Regions from separate parts of the Streptomyces sp. NPDC001568 genome, predicted to be linked through region 1. Evidence: predicted binding sites of a transcription regulator. Region 1 holds the regulator's gene; the other holds the start of a gene.

Evidence for each region. Region 1 encodes HspR, which represses chaperone genes until heat shock. Its sites were predicted from a motif close to TTGAGNNNNNNNNNCTCAA; they were not measured.
Region 2: lon (endopeptidase La) is a predicted target of HspR. The motif match lies at 3,326-3,344, and genes of this name have one in related genera.

What each region holds. Positions count from the first base shown of each region.
Region 1 is NZ_JBIAVF010000003.1:74,849-82,519, forward strand. Features, by position in the region: gene clpB (ATP-dependent chaperone ClpB) at 1-1,502, opposite strand, end outside; gene ACFY0I_RS06130 (pyridoxamine 5'-phosphate oxidase family protein) at 1,648-2,052, shown strand; gene ACFY0I_RS06135 ((2Fe-2S)-binding protein) at 2,247-2,561, opposite strand; gene ACFY0I_RS06140 (hypothetical protein) at 2,561-2,878, opposite strand; gene ACFY0I_RS06145 (helix-turn-helix transcriptional regulator) at 2,981-4,015, shown strand; gene ACFY0I_RS06150 (heat shock protein transcriptional repressor HspR) at 4,150-4,602, opposite strand; gene dnaJ (molecular chaperone DnaJ) at 4,604-5,788, opposite strand; gene grpE (nucleotide exchange factor GrpE) at 5,828-6,493, opposite strand; gene dnaK (molecular chaperone DnaK) at 6,493-7,671, opposite strand, start outside.
Region 2 is NZ_JBIAVF010000001.1:623,500-631,170, reverse strand. Features, by position in the region: gene ACFY0I_RS02965 (protein phosphatase 2C domain-containing protein) at 1-135, shown strand, start outside; gene ACFY0I_RS02960 (MarR family winged helix-turn-helix transcriptional regulator) at 237-677, opposite strand; gene lon (endopeptidase La) at 901-3,303, opposite strand; gene ACFY0I_RS02950 (DUF4097 family beta strand repeat-containing protein) at 3,464-4,237, opposite strand; gene ACFY0I_RS02945 (sulfurtransferase) at 4,332-5,231, opposite strand; gene ACFY0I_RS02940 (hypothetical protein) at 5,455-6,774, opposite strand; gene ACFY0I_RS02935 (hypothetical protein) at 6,892-7,467, shown strand.

The DNA.
Region 1 (7,671 bases):
GAGGCGGAGTCGAAGTCCCCGTCGCGCTGGGCGCGCTCGGCCTGGCCGCGCAGGTCGTCCAGGCGTTCCTTGAGTTCGCCGACCCGGTTGAGGGACTGCTTCTCCTTCTCCCAGCGGGCGGTGAGGCCCCGCAGGTCCTCCTCCTTGTCGGCCAGGTCCTTGCGCAGCCGCTCCAGGCGTTCGCGGGAGGCGGCGTCGGACTCGTTCTTCAGCGCCAGCTCCTCCATGCGGAGCCGGTCCACGGAGCGCTGGAGCTCGTCGATCTCGACGGGCGAGGAGTCGATCTCCATGCGGAGCCGGGACGCGGCCTCGTCGACGAGGTCGATGGCCTTGTCGGGGAGGAAGCGGGAGGTGATGTACCGGTCGGAGAGGGTGGCCGCGGCGACGAGGGCGCTGTCGTTGATGACGACCTTGTGGTGGGCCTCGTAGCGACCCTTGAGCCCGCGCAGGATCGCGATGGTGTCCTCGACGCTGGGCTCGGCGACCAGCACCTGCTGGAAGCGGCGCTCCAGCGCCGGGTCCTTCTCGATGCGCTCGCGGTACTCGTCCAGCGTGGTCGCGCCGACCATGCGCAGTTCGCCGCGGGCCAGCATCGGCTTGAGCATGTTGCCCGCGTCCATGGCGGAGTCGCCGCCGGCGCCCGCGCCGACGACGGTGTGCAGCTCGTCGATGAAGGTGATGATCTGACCGTCGCTCGACTTGATCTCCGCGAGCACGGTCTTGAGGCGCTCCTCGAACTCGCCGCGGTACTTGGCGCCGGCGACCATCGCGCCCAGGTCGAGGGAGACCAGGCGCTTGTTCTTCAGGGATTCGGGGACGTCGCCCTTGACGATGCGCTGGGCGAGGCCCTCGACGACGGCGGTCTTGCCGACGCCGGGCTCGCCGATGAGCACCGGGTTGTTCTTCGTACGGCGCGACAGGACCTGGACGACGCGCCGGATCTCGTGGTCGCGGCCGATGACCGGGTCGAGCTTGCCCTCGCGGGCCGCGGCCGTGAAGTCCGTACCGAACTTCTCCAAGGCCTTGTACTGACCCTCGGGGTCGGGGCTGGTCACCCGCCGTCCTCCTCGTGCGTTCTCGAAGGCGGACAGCAGCTTCTTCGCGGTCGCGCCCTGGGCGGAAAGGACCTCACCGGCCGGTCCGCCCTTGGCGGCGACGGCGATGAGGAGGTGTTCGGTGGAGAGGTACTCGTCCCCGAGCCGGCCGGCCTCGGCGTCGGCCTCGGCGAGTACGGCGAGCAGGTCGCGGCTGGGCTGCGGGGGCGCGACCGTGGAGCCCGTGACGCTGGGCAGGGCGGCGAGCAGGCGGTCCGCACCCGCGCGGACCGCGGCCTGGTCGGCCTCGGTCGCGGCGAGCAGGTCGGTGACGTTCTCGTTGTCCTCGCCGGCGAGCAGCGCCAGCAGCAGGTGGGCGGGGGTCAGGTCGGCGTGGCCGTCCTTGACGGCCCTGCTGGTGGCTGCGTTCAGGGCGGCACGGCTCTTGTTGGTCAGCTCTGCGTCCACGTGCGGCTTCTCCTCTCCGACGGGAATGACGGTGCGTGGTCCGGGGCGTGACCCGGTACGTGACTCTGACAGATTCAGCGTCTGCAAAGTTGAGTCTATTCCACTCAAGGCTGAGCGCGGCACGCTTCGCACGTACTCTCGGCCCATGTCCCATGACGTACTCAACCCGACGTCCGAGTACCTCGCCTTCTGGCGGGAGCGGCACGTCTGCACCCTGACCACCCCCCGCCCCGACGGGACGCCGCACGTGGTGCCGGTGGGCGTGACGTACGACCCGGCGGCGGGGCTGGCCCGGGTGATCAGCAACCGGCACAGCAAGAAGGTGCGCAACATCCTGGCGTCGCCCGACGGGGCCGCGAGGGTGGCGGTGTGCCAGATGGAGGGGCGGCGCTGGGCCACCCTGGAGGGCCGGGCGGTGATCCGCGCCGACGAGGCGTCGGTGGCCGACGCCGTGGCGCGCTACGCGGAGCGCTACGGGAGGACGCCCTCACCCAACCCCGACCGGGTCGTCATGGAGATCACCCTCGACCGGGCCATGGGCCGTGCCTGAGCCGGGCCCCGGGCGGGCCCGGCATCACGAAGGGCCGGGCCCGGGCCACGAGGACGAACTTCCACGGGGCGAACTGATTGTCCGGTTCAACCACTGGACGCGGACATCACAACGGCGCCATCGTGGTCAGGTCCACGATGGCGCCGTTGTGTGGGGGAAGCGCCTGGGCGATCTGCAACGACGGGGGGATCGCGTCAGGCACTGCGGGGGGTGGCGGCGGTGATGTCGGGTTCGAAGAGCTGGTGGTCGCGCTGATCGAGATTGACGAAGACCATGCCGTACCGAACTTCGCAGCGAACGGGCTGCGGTGCGCCCCGGGGGCGGCGCAGGCAGCGGTAGGCACGGACGTCCTCGTCCTCCTCGCGCACGACGACGATCGGCTGGCCGAACAGGGTGACCATCAACGAATCGCCGGAGTGGGGAATGGCGGTGGCGAGATCGATGAACTGCCATCCGGACCGGTAGGCGGAGGCCATCTCGCGGCGGAAGTCGCGGTCGTCGGGGGTCATCAGAGCGCCTTCACGGGCGCGATGTTCCAGCCGCTGTCCGGCTCTCCGGCGGGCCGGGTGTTCCAGCCGCTGTCGGGTTCGCCGGCGGGTGTGTCGTTCCAGCCGCTGTCGGGTTCACCTGCGGGAGCGGCGTTCCAGCCGCTGTCGGCCGGCGCGACGTTCCAACCGCTGTCCGACTTACCCTTCGGCACGATATTCCAGCCGCTGTCACTGGCCAGTGCGTTCCCCGCATCGCCATTGACGGCGCTGACTGCCCCAAATACCGCAACAGCGGAGAAAACAACGGCAAGCGCCGAGCGAAGCATTCTCTTGTACATGGTCGGCTTCGTCCTCACTTGATGGAATCCTCTCCCCCGCACGTCAGACCATGGCTCATTCAGGCACGTTACGGCCACAGGGACGATGCATCATGTTCTTGCATGTTCAGGACCCTGGGGGGTGGAGATTTGCCCATAAACGACACAAACCCGACACATCCCCACCCCGTCACATCCATGTGCGACGAGGGGGCTCGACTTTACGCGGCGGCTCTGAGCACCGGCCGGGTACCTCGTAGCGAGGTGGAAAACATCCCCTGCCTGCTCGAATTCGCTCTGCTGCGCCCCGACCCGGATGACGCGAACCAGCTCCGCGCGGTTCCCCCGGCGGTCGCCCTCGCCCAGCGCCTGCATCCTCTCGAACGGGAGATCCAGGACCGTCGGCGCAGCGCGATCGACCTCACCGATGCATTCGAGCCGTTCCTCACCATCAGTGCGCAGAACCCCGCCAACACGCACGCCATCACCGTGCTGGAGGGCTTCGACCAGATCAACGCCGCCCTCGACCTGGCGACGGCCGAGTGCCACACGGAGATGCTGACGGTCCAGCCCGGCGGTGCCCGGCCGTCCTACGCCCTCACCGAGGCCCTGGAACGGGACGCCCCGCTCATCGACCGCGGCGTCAGCATCCGGACCCTCTACCAGCACACCGCCCGGCACAGCCAGGGCACGCTCGCCTACGTGGACCGCATCTCCACGGGCAAGGTCGAGATCCGCACCCTCGAGGAACTCATCGAGCGGCTGATCGTGTTCGACCGCACCGTGGCGTTCATCCCCGTCAGCGACGACCGTCGGGTCGCACTGGAGCTGCGCCACCCCGGGTTGGTCGACTACCTCATCAAGGTCTTCGAGCAGTTGTGGCGGCGCGCCGTGCCGCTCAGCCAGGAAGTTACATACACCCACCGGCCCGACGGCATCTCGGGCGTGCAGCGCTCCATCGCCCAGCTGCTGGTCGAGGGGCACGTGGACGAGGCCATCGCCCGGCGCCTGGGGATGAACGTACGGACCTGCCGCGCGCACATCGCCAAGTTGGCCACCGCCCTGGGCAGCGGCAGCCGCGCCCAGCTGGGCTTCCTCATCGCCCGGTCGGGCATCCTGCGCGACTCGGCGGGACCGCCGCCGCTGCCGGAGCCCTGAGCGGCCCGGGGAGGGGCTCCCGGCCCGAGAGGGGCCGACGGGCCCGGCATATGCCCCGCAGTGCGCGGAAGGCCCCTCCCGGAGCGTTCCGGGAGGGGCCCTCCGCGCACTGCGGGCCGGGCGGCGCCCGGTGGTCAGTCCAGGGGGCGCTTGGGGCCGGGCCGCCAGACGACCAGGGCACTGCCCGGCTGCGGAGCCTGGTACGGGACCAGGTCGCGCCGGTACGAGGCGTGCACCTGGGCCTCGCGGGCCTGGAGGGCGGCGGCCGCCCCGTCCACGGCCGAGGACAGTTCGGCGACGCGCTGCTGGAGCGCGGCCACCTGGTTCTCCAGTTCGATGATCCGCTTGATCCCGGCGAGATTGATGCCCTCGTCCTGGGACAGCGCCTGCACGGTGCGCAGGAGCTCGATGTCCCGGGCCGAGTAGCGCCGGCCGCGGCCGGCCGTACGGTCCGGGGAGACCAGGCCGAGACGGTCGTACTGGCGGAGGGTCTGCGGATGCAGGCCCGAGAGCTGGGCGGCCACCGAGATCACGTAGACCGGGGTGTCGTCGGTCAGCTGGTAATGGATCCTGCGGCGGCCGTCCATCTCATGCTCCCTTCACCGACTCGAACAGCGCGGCGCGCGGGTCCTCGGGATCCGTCGCGTCGCGATACATCTCCAGGGCCTCGCGGGCCTTGTCGGACAGCTCCGTCGGGACCGTGACCTCCACCGTGACGAGGAGGTCGCCACGGGTGCCGTCCTTGCGGACCGCGCCCTTGCCGCGAGCCCGCATCGTACGACCGCCGGGCGTGCCCGGGGGGAGTTTCAGGGTGACCGCCGGACCGTTCAGGGTCGGCACCTTGATCTCGGCACCGAGGGCGGCCTCCGCGAAGGTCACCGGGACGGTCACCGTGAGGTTGTCGTCCTTGCGGCCGAACACCGGGTGCCCGTCGACGTGGACCACCACGTAGAGGTCGCCCGCCGGACCGCCGCGCTCGCCCGGGGCGCCCTTGCCGCGCAGCCGGATCCGCTGGCCGTCGAAGACGCCCGCCGGGATCCGGACCTGCATGGTCCGCGAACTGCGGGCGCGCCCGCTGCCCTTGCAGACGTCGCAGGGGGTCTCCGCGATGAGGCCGCGGCCCTTGCAGTCCGCGCAGGGGTCGGTCAGCGAGAACCCGCCGCCGCTGCCCCGCGAGACCTGGCCGGTGCCAACGCACGTCGGGCACACCCGGGGGGTGCCGTTCTTGTCGCCGGTTCCGGAACACGCCTTGCAGGGCGACTGCGAGGACATCCGCAGCGGAACGGTCGCGCCGTCCACGGCCTCCGTGAAGGAGAGCGTGACCTCGGACTCGATGTCCTGGCCGCGGCGCGGCTGGGTACGGGTGCCCGGACCCGGGCCGGTGCCGCGGTTGAACAGGCCGCCGAAGACGTCGCCCAGGCCGCCGCCGAAGCCGCCGCCCGGACCGCCCTGTGGCTGCTGACCTCCGAAGAGGTCACCGAGGTCGAAGTTGAACGAGCCGCCGGCGCCGCCGGGACCGGGGCGGAAGCCACCGTTCCCGAACAGCGCGCGGGCCTCGTCGTACTCCTTGCGCTTCTTGGCGTCGCCGAGGATGTCGTTCGCCTCGGAAATCTCCTTGAAGCGCTCCTCGGCCGAGGCGTCGCCCTTGTTGGCGTCCGGGTGGAACTCGCGTGCGAGCTTCCGGTACGCCTTCTTGATCTCGGCCTCGGTCGCGTCCTTCGGGACACCGAGGACCTTGTAGTAGTCCTTCTCGACGAAGTCCTTCGTGCTCATCCCCGGTGGCCCTCCTCTCGGTTCCCTACATGGTGGACGTCAGCCCTTGTCGGGGGCATCCGTGTCCTTGTCGGACGGCGTGTCGCCGTCTGCGGACTCGGACTTGCCCGCTGCCGCGCCCGGCTGGGGCTCGGCCACCGCGACCCGCGCGGGGCGGATCGTCCGCTCGCCGATCCGGTAGCCCGGCTGCAGGATCGCCACGCAGGTGTCCTCGGTGACATCCGGCGCGTACGAGTGCATCAGGGCCTCGTGGATCGTCGGGTCGAAGGGCTCGCCCTCCTTGCCGAACTGCTGCAGCCCCATCTTGGCGGCGGCACTCTCCAGCGATTCGGACACCGACTTGAAGCCGCCGACCAGTTCGCCATGCTCCCGTGCCCGGCCGATGTCGTCCAGGGTCGGGAGGAGCTCCGTCAGGAGGGACGCGACCGCGATCTCCTTGACGGCGATCCGGTCCCGCTCCACGCGACGGCGGTAGTTCTGGTACTCGGCCTGGAGCCGCTGGAGGTCCGCGGTGCGCTCGGAGAGCGCCGTACGGGCCTGGTCCAGCTGCGCCAGCAGGGCCACGTCAGCCGCTGCGGATTCCCCGGCCGGGGCCGCGGCCTCCTCCTCGGAGGAAGCTGCGGCCTTCGACTCGGCGGCGTCGTCGGGCGTGCCGTCGGCGGGGACTTCGGGCTTCTCGTCGAATCCCGGGGTCTCCTCCGGCATCAGGCAGCGCCACCCTTCGGCTTCTCGTCGTCGACGATCTCGGCGTCGACGACGTCGTCGTCGGCCTTGGCCTGGCCGGCGTCACCTGCGGCGGCGCCACCGGCGGCCTGGGAGGCCTGGGCGTCGGCGTAGATGGCCTGGCCGAGCTTCTGGCTGACGGCGCCGAGCTTCTCGGTCGCCGTGCGGATCTCGGCGGCGTCCTCACCCTTGAGCTTGTCCTTCAGCTCGGTGACGGCCGTCTCGACCTCGGTCTTGACGTCGGCCGGGACCTTCTCCGCGTTGTCCGCGAGGAACTTCTCCGTCTGGTAGACGAGCTGCTCGCCCTGGTTGCGGGACTCGGCCGCCTCCTTGCGACGGGAGTCCTCGTCCGCGTACTGCTCCGCCTCCTGGCGCATGCGGTCGACCTCGTCCTTGGCGAGCGAGGAGCCGCCGGTGACGGTCATCTTCTGCTCCTTGCCCGTGCCGAGGTCCTTGGCCGTGACGTGCATGATGCCGTTCGCGTCGATGTCGAAGGAGACCTCGATCTGCGGGATGCCACGGGGCGCCGGCGGCAGGCCGGTCAGCTCGAACATGCCGAGCTTCTTGTTGTACGCCGCGATCTCGCGCTCGCCCTGGTAGACCTGGATCTGCACCGACGGCTGGTTGTCCTCGGCCGTCGTGAAGATCTCGGACCGCTTGGTCGGGATCGTGGTGTTGCGCTCGATGAGCTTGGTCATGATGCCGCCCTTGGTTTCGATACCGAGGGACAGCGGGGTCACGTCGAGGAGCAGGACGTCCTTGACCTCACCCTTGAGGACACCGGCCTGGAGGGTCGCGCCGAGGGCGACGACCTCGTCCGGGTTGACGCCCTTGTTCGCGTCCTGACCGCCGGTGAGCTCCTTGACGAGCTCGGCGACGGCCGGCATGCGGGTGGAGCCGCCGACCAGGACCACGTGGTCGATCTCGGACAGCTGGATGCCGGCGTCCTTGATGACGTTGTGGAACGGGTTCTTGCAGCGGTCCAGGAGGTCCGCGGTGAGCTGCTGGAACTGGGCGCGCGTGAGCTTCTCGTCCAGGTGCAGCGGGCCCTCGGCGGAAGCCGTGATGTAGGGCAGGTTGATCGAGGTCTCCGTGGAGGAGGACAGCTCGATCTTCGCCTTCTCGGCGGCCTCGCGCAGACGCTGGAGCGCCATCTTGTC
Region 2 (7,671 bases), on a different contig from region 1:
TGCCTGGACGTGCTGCGCAAGGAGGGTGCCGAGGGGCTGATCGGGCGGGTACGGGCGATCGAGTCCGATCCGCTGCGCCCGTCGGCGCGGTACAAGCGGCACGACGACGCCTCGGCGCTCTACGCGGAGCTGTAGCGGGGTGCGGGGTACGGGCCCTCGCTCACCGGAGGCGGGTGCGGGGTTCGGCCTTCGCCGGAGGCGGGTGGACGCTCACTCCTCGCCGGACCGGGGCGCGCTCACTCCTCGCCGGAGTTCAGCTGGCGCAGGAGTCTGGCCAGCTCCGCGACCTCGCCCCGGTCCCAGTCCGCCAGCTTGCGCATGTACTGCTCGCGGCGGGCGCCGCGGACCCGCAGGAAGCGCTCCCGGCCCTCCTCGGTGAGTCCGACGAGGAAGGCGCGGCCGTCGGCGGGGTCCGGCTCGCGGGCGACCAGGCCCAGTACCTCCAGGGCGCGCAGTTGGCGGCTCATGGTGGCCTTGCCGACCCCGAAGTAGGCGGCGAGTTCGGTGGCCCGCTGCCGTCCCGCCGCCTCCAGCCGGACGAGGAGTCCGTAGGCGGCGGGCTCCAGCTCCGGGTGCAGGGCGCGGGCCATTTCCCCGGAGGAGGCCCGGGCGCGCCGGAGGAAGACGGACAGCTCCCGCTCCAGGGCGAGGAACTCCTGGTCTTCACTACCGTGCACGTCCGCTCCCCTTGGTGGTGTGTGGCATTTCTGTGGCTGAGCTCTTCGGCGCCGGCACGGCACCGGTGACATCTTTGTTCGAGACCCCGCTGTGCGGGGCCCCAGTATTTCGCAGTGGACGCGGCGAGGGCCCGGGGCCCCGCCGAAGCGGTTCCCGGGCCCTCGTTCGGGCGGCCGGTCGGTCCCCCCGGGCGGTCCCGAGGTCAGTCGGCCGGGCGGGTGGTCAGGCGGCCTTGGTGAAGGAGACCTCCGCGGGAGCGAGGGCCAGTTCCAGGACCTGGCGTACGTCCGTCACCGGGTGCACCTCCAGCCCCTCCAGTACCTCGGCCGGGACGTCGTCCAGGTCGGCCTCGTTGCGCTTCGGGATGATCACGGTGGTCAGTCCGGCGCGGTGCGCGGCCAGCAGCTTCTGCTTGACCCCGCCGATGGGCAGGACCCGTCCGGTCAGGGAGACCTCGCCGGTCATCGCCACGTCGGTGCGGACCTGCCGGCCGGAGAGCAGCGAGGCGAGGGCCGTCGTCATGGTGATGCCGGCGCTGGGGCCGTCCTTGGGGACCGCGCCCGCCGGGAAGTGGATGTGGACGCCCCGGTCCTTCAGGTCGGCGACGGGCAGCTCCAGTTCGGCGCCGTGCGAGCGCAGGAAGCTGAGGGCGATCTGCGCCGATTCCTTCATGACGTCGCCGAGCTGGCCGGTCAGGGTGAGCCCGGCGGCCCCGGTCTCGGGGTCGGCGAGCGAGGCCTCCACGAACAGCACGTCCCCGCCGGCCCCGGTCACGGCCAGGCCGGTGGCCACGCCGGGCACGGCGGTGCGCCGCTCCGCCGGGTCCTGCGCGGACTCGGGTACGTGGTGCGGCCGTCCGATGAGCGCCCGCAGGTCGTCGGGTCCCAGGGTGAGCGGCAGGTCCCGCTCCCCCAGTTCGTTCTGGGACGCCACCTTGCGCAGCAGCCGGGCGAGGGACCGCTCCAGGGTGCGCACGCCGGCCTCGCGGGTGTACTCGCCCGCGAGCCTGCGCAGCGCCGCGTCCTCCAGGACGACCTCGTCGGCGGCGAGGCCGGCCCGCTCCAGCTGTCGGGGCAGCAGGTGGTCGCGTGCGATGACGACCTTCTCGTCCTCGGTGTACCCGTCGAGGCGGACGAGTTCCATCCGGTCGGCCAGCGCCTCCGGGATGGCCTCCAGGACGTTGGCGGTGGCCAGGAAGACCACGTCGCTCAGGTCCAGTTCCACTTCCAGGTAGTGGTCGCGGAAGGTGTGGTTCTGGGCCGGGTCGAGGACTTCGAGGAGGGCCGCGGCCGGGTCGCCGCGGAAGTCGGAGCCGACCTTGTCGATCTCGTCGAGGAGGACGACGGGGTTCATGGACCCGGCCTCCTTGATGGCACGGACGATCCGGCCGGGCAGCGCGCCGACGTAGGTCCGGCGGTGGCCGCGGATCTCGGCCTCGTCCCGTACGCCGCCGAGGGCGACGCGGACGAACTCGCGGCCCATGGCGTGCGCGACGCTCTCGCCGAGCGAGGTCTTTCCGACGCCGGGCGGGCCGACGAGGGCCAGTACGGCCCCGCCGCGGCGACCGCCGATGACGCCCATGCCGCGCTCGCCGCGACGCTTGCGCACGGCGAGGTACTCGGTGATGCGGTCCTTCACGTCGCTCAGCCCGGCGTGCTCGGCGTCGAGGACCGCGCGGGCGCCGCGGATGTCGTAGGCGTCCTCGGTGCGCTCGTTCCAGGGCAGTTCGAGGACGGTGTCGAGCCAGGTCCGGATCCAGGAGCCCTCCGGGCTCTGGTCGCTGGACCGTTCGAGCTTCTCGACCTCCTTGAGCGCGGCTTCGCGGACCTTCTCGGGCAGGTCGGCGGCCTCGACGCGGGCCCGGTAGTCGTCCGACTCCTCACCGGCCTCCTCCCCGTTGAGCTCGCGCAGCTCCTTGCGGACGGCGTCCAGCTGGCGGCGCAGCAGGAACTCGCGCTGCTGCTTGTCGACCCCGTCCTGCACGTCCTTGGCGATGGACTCGGCGACGTCCTGTTCGGCGAGGTGGTCGCTGAGCCACCGGACGGCGAGGCGGAGCCGGGCGACGGGGTCGGCGGTCTCCAGCAGCTCCACCTTCTGGGCCACGGTCAGGAACGGCGAGTAGCCGGCGTTGTCGGCGAGCGCGGAGACGCCCTCGATCTGCTGCACCCGGTCGACGACCTGCCAGGCCCCGCGCTTCTTCAGCCAGCTGGTGGCGAGCGCCTTGTACTCGGTGACCAGCTCGGCGACGGCGCCGGGCAGCGGCTCGGGCTCCTGCTCGTCGACGGTCTCGCCCTCCACCCACAGGGCGGCGCCCGGGCCGGTGGTCCCGGCGCCGATGCGGACGCGACCCCGGCCGCGGATCAGGGCGCCCGGGTCCCCGTCGGAGAGTCGGCCGACCTGCTCGACGGTGCCGAGCACGCCGGTGCCCGCGTACGTCCCGTCGACGCGCGGCACCAGCAGTACCCGGGGCTTGGCGCTCCCGGTCCCGGCGGCGGCCTGCGCGGCCTCCACGGCGGCGCGCACCTCGGCGTCGGACAGGTCCAGCGGAACGACCATCCCGGGCAGCACGACCTCGTCGTCCAGCGGCAGCACGGGCAGGGTGAGCGGTACGGACGTCGAAGCCATGATCTTCCCTCCGGCAGTGAACTTGAGCTATGCCGACTCAATGCACGTGAGCCCCCCAATGTTCCCCAAGGTGCGTTCGCCGGGGGCGAACGGGCTTCCGGGGCCCGTGGAGGCGGGCGGCGGGGAAAGTCCGGGGTCGGGGGGAGGCGGGCCGGGTGCCTCAGGTCAGGGCGGCGGCTTCCACGTCGCCCGAGGTGGATTCGAGGCGCAGGCGGGACGGGGCGCCGGGGGCGTGCGGCAGGGTGATGTCGCGGTCGCCGGAGGTGCTGGACCCGGCGAGTTGGTACGGGGCCCGCGGGACGCGGAGCGTGACGTCGCCGGAGGTGGTGACGGCGCTCACCGAGACCGGGACCACGCTGAAGCCGAGGCGGGCGTCGCCCGATTCGGAGCGGACGTCGGCCTCCGTCCCGGACAGGGCGGCGCCGGTGATCGAGCCGGAGGACGTACGGACCTTCAGCGGGCCCGCGATCCCGTCGGCCCGCACGTCCCCGGACTCGGAGGTCAGCTCGGCCGCCGCGACGCCCGTCACCGTGATGCGGCCGCTGCTGGTGCCGACCTTGACCTTCGCGGTGGCGGGGACCTCCAGGCGGTAGTCGACCCAGCAGGTGTCCGCGCAGCCGGTGGTGAAGGTGAGGACCCCGTCCGTCACCCGCCTGCCGGGCGTCGGCGCGGTGTCCCCGCGGTAGTGCACGGTCCGGCGGACGACGACCCCGGGGCCGGCGCCTGCCGTCACCTCGACGGAGCCGCGCCGCCCGTCGCTGACCTCGACGGCCGTGACCGCCTCGGTGACGGTGGCGTCGGCGTCGACGGTTTTCGGGTGCGTCTTCACCCCGATGCCGTCGACGGAGCACCCCGCGAGGAGGAGCAGCACGGCGACCGCCGTGGCGCCGACCGTCTTGCGGGCGAGCAGGGCTGATGCGGTGTCGGATGCCATGCGGCAAGTCTGTCGACCCGCCCCGCCGACCACGCTGGTGCCGGTACCCGGGCCGGGGGTGGGGTTATCCCCCGGGGGAGGCGGAGCCCCGCGGTCAGTCGCCCGCCGGGGTGCCGGTCGCCACCGGTCGGCCGCCGGAGGGGTCGCCCCATTCGCTCCACGAGCCGTCGTACACCGCCAGGTCCCGGTACCCGGCCAGCGAGGCGCCGAGGGCGAGGACGCACGCCGTGACCCCGGATCCGCAGCTGAAGTGGAGCCGCTGCCCGGCCCCGGTCAGCGGTGCGAAGGCGGCCCGGAGTTCGGCCGCGGGGAGCATCAGCCCGTCGGGGCGTTGGAGTTCCCCGAAGGGGAGGTTCACCGCACCCGGCATGTGGCCTCCGCGCAGGCCCTCGCGCGGCTCGGGGGCGGTTCCGGCGAACCGGCCCCGGGTCCGGGCGTCGAACACGGTCGCGGCCGGGTCGGTCAGGGCCTTCGCGACGGTGTCGGCGTCCACCACCAGCCCGGGGCGCGGCCGGGCGGTGAAGGAGCCGGACGGACCCGCGTACGCCGGCGCGGACTCCTCGACGGGCAGTGCGGCGGCCGTCCAGGCGGGCAGGCCGCCGTCCAGGACGGCGACCCGGTCGAAGCCCATCGCGCACAGCATCCACCAGGCGCGGGCGCTGGAGTAGATCCCGGCGCCGTCGTAGACGACCACGGTGTCGGTGTCGTCGACGCCGAGGCCGCGCATCGCCCCGGTGAAGTCCTCGGGTCCGGGCATCGTGTGCGGGGCGGCGGCGGTGTGGTCGGACAGGGCGCCGTCGAGGTCGAAGGGCCGCGCTCCCGGAATCCGACGCTCCGCTCCCCGGTGGGCCCCGACGGAGGCGTCGAAGAGCACCAACCCGGGTCCACCGAGCCGCTCCGCGACCCACCGCGCCCCGACGAGGGGGCCCGGCAACGCGCCGACCCCGGTCCGGGCGGCGGCAGGGGTGGGCCTGGGTTCCACTGACGGCGGCATGGGCAACTCCGGAGGATCGGCGGGGCTCGGCGACGGGACGGGGCCCGCCGCGCGGCGTGGTCGGGTCATCCTCGCGCCGAACGCCCGCCCGGTCGCGGAGTTTTCCGCCGCCTGCGCCGCCGGACCCCGGCGCCGCCCCGGACTCCGGCGGCGCCCGAACCCCTGCCGCCGCCCGAACCCCGCCGCGCCCCGCCCCTCCCCCGCCGCGGTGCCCGCCCCGGCGTCAGCCGCAGCCGCCCGGTCGGGCGTACACCGCGACGCGCGCCCCCCGTACCGGGGTCATCGAGCACAGGGTGAAGGAGGACGCCAGGGCTTCGCGCTTGGCGGCTTCGTGGGGGTAGGGGTCCAGGGGCTGGCCGGCCGGGTCCAGGAGGGCGATCACCCGGGGGGAGGCGACCAGCGCGGAGCGGATGGCGTCCGGCGTGCGCTCGGTGCCCTGGAGGCTGCGCGAGTCGGCCGGAGTGCGCTCCAGGGCGACGTCGCGCAGGCCCGCGTACGCGTCGGGCGAGGACAGCAGCCACTCCCGCCGCCGGGACGGCATGAACAGGACGGCGTCCCCGGGCCGGGCCCGCTCGCGGACGGCGGCGGCCACCGCGAGGACGTCGTCCTTGCGGCTGTCCGGGGTCCGCAGCCACGCCGACCACATCCCGAACGGCACGGCCAGCGCGGCCACCAGCAGCCACGGCCACACCCCCCGCGCCCGCGCGAGCCGCGCCCCGGCGAGCAGGGCGAGGCCGGTCAGGGAGTAGAGGACGTACCGGTCGACGTACCAGGGGTGGACGAGCGAAACGGCCATCAGCAGCCCCGGCGGGAGCAGCGCGAGCGGCACGGCGACCCGTACGAGGTCCCGTTCGTCCGCCGGTGCCTTCCGCGCGAGCAGCAGCACGGCGAGCGTCAGGACCCCGTACGCCGCCCAGTCCTGCCAGGACGGCCGGCCGAGCCAGCCCAACTGCTGCTGCGCCTGCCGGGCGCTGACCACCGCGAGCGGCAGCAGACCGGCGAGGACCGCGGCGGCGCTCCACCGCCAGCCGCGCGAGTGCCGGGCGACCGGGGCGTGGGCGAGCAGCGCGAGGACGGCGAACTCGTGCAGCCAACAACCGAGGAGCAGCACCGGCGCGTACGCGGCCCAACGCCCGCACAGCATCAGGTACGTCGCCCAGACCACGGCGGCCGCGACGAGCGCGTACGAGCGCCCCTCCTGCGCGTACATCTGCACGGGCGGCAGAGCGGCGTAGGCGGTCCCGGCCAACAGCGCGGCCCGGTCCCCCGCCGCCCGGTGCGCGACCGCGGCCACTCCGGCGGCGGCGAGGGCCGTGCCGGCGACCGAGGGCAGCCGCAGCGCCCACAGGCCGCCGTCCCCGAGGGCGAACACCCCGTGCATCAGCAGGTAGTGGAGGCCGTGGACGGCGTCGACCTGCCCGAGGAGTTCCCACAGGCCGGTCAGCGGCCGGTGGGCCACCTGCCAGGTGACGGATTCGTCGCGCCACATGCTGCCGCCGGCGGGACCGCGCCGCAGCCCCCACAGGCCGAGGAGCAGGGCCACGGCCGCGGGGACCACGCGCCAGGGGGCGATGCGGCGGATGACGGCCTCCGGATGCTTTCGGACGGGGCGAGGGGCACTCCATACTCGGGGTCGGGGCCGAGACCCGCGGAGGTGGGTGTGCGAGCGTTCCGAACGACGAAGGCACCGGCACGGCCGGCGCGCACGGCACGGCCGGCGCGCACGGCGGCGGCAGCCGCGGCGCTGGTGCTGGCCGCGGTGGCCCTGGCGGGCTGCGGCGCGGGCACGACCCCGGATCCGGCCGGGGGCCCCGACCCGAAGCCGGCCACGAGCGCCCCGGTGGCCCCCGGCGCCGGCGACACCCCGTCCGCGAGCACGGCCCCGCCCCCCGCCCGCGTGACCCTCCTGCGGGCCTCCCGTACCGGCGGCTACGCCGGCCGTACCCACACCCTGGTCGTCGAGGGCGACGGCTCCTGGGCCCGCCTGGACGGGCAGGGCCGTCCGGACGGCGCGGGGAAGCTGACGCCGGCCGGACTGGAGGCGCTGCGCGGCGCCCTGCGCGAGGCCGACCTGCCGCGGCTGCCCCGGGTCGCGACGGCCGACCGGCCCGTCTTCGACGGCTTCGTGTACGCCTTCGTCCACGCCGGCACCGAGGTCACCTCCGACCAGTCCTCGCTGACTCCGGGCCTGACGACGGTCCTGGACCGGCTCCCGCCCTTCGAGCCCTCTCCCTGACCCGCGCCCGCGCGGTGAGGTACGTCACCGGCGGCCCCGTCGGGCGGGACCCTCGGGCCCGCGAAGGGCCGCGCACACGGCCCCCACCGCCCCCGCGGTGGGCCGTGGCGGTGGTCGCGGCCCGGTACGGCCTGTCCGAACCGTGCATAGCCGCAGGCCGGTGGCTCCTCTACGCTGCACCCCATCACGCGGGATCTTCAGGGG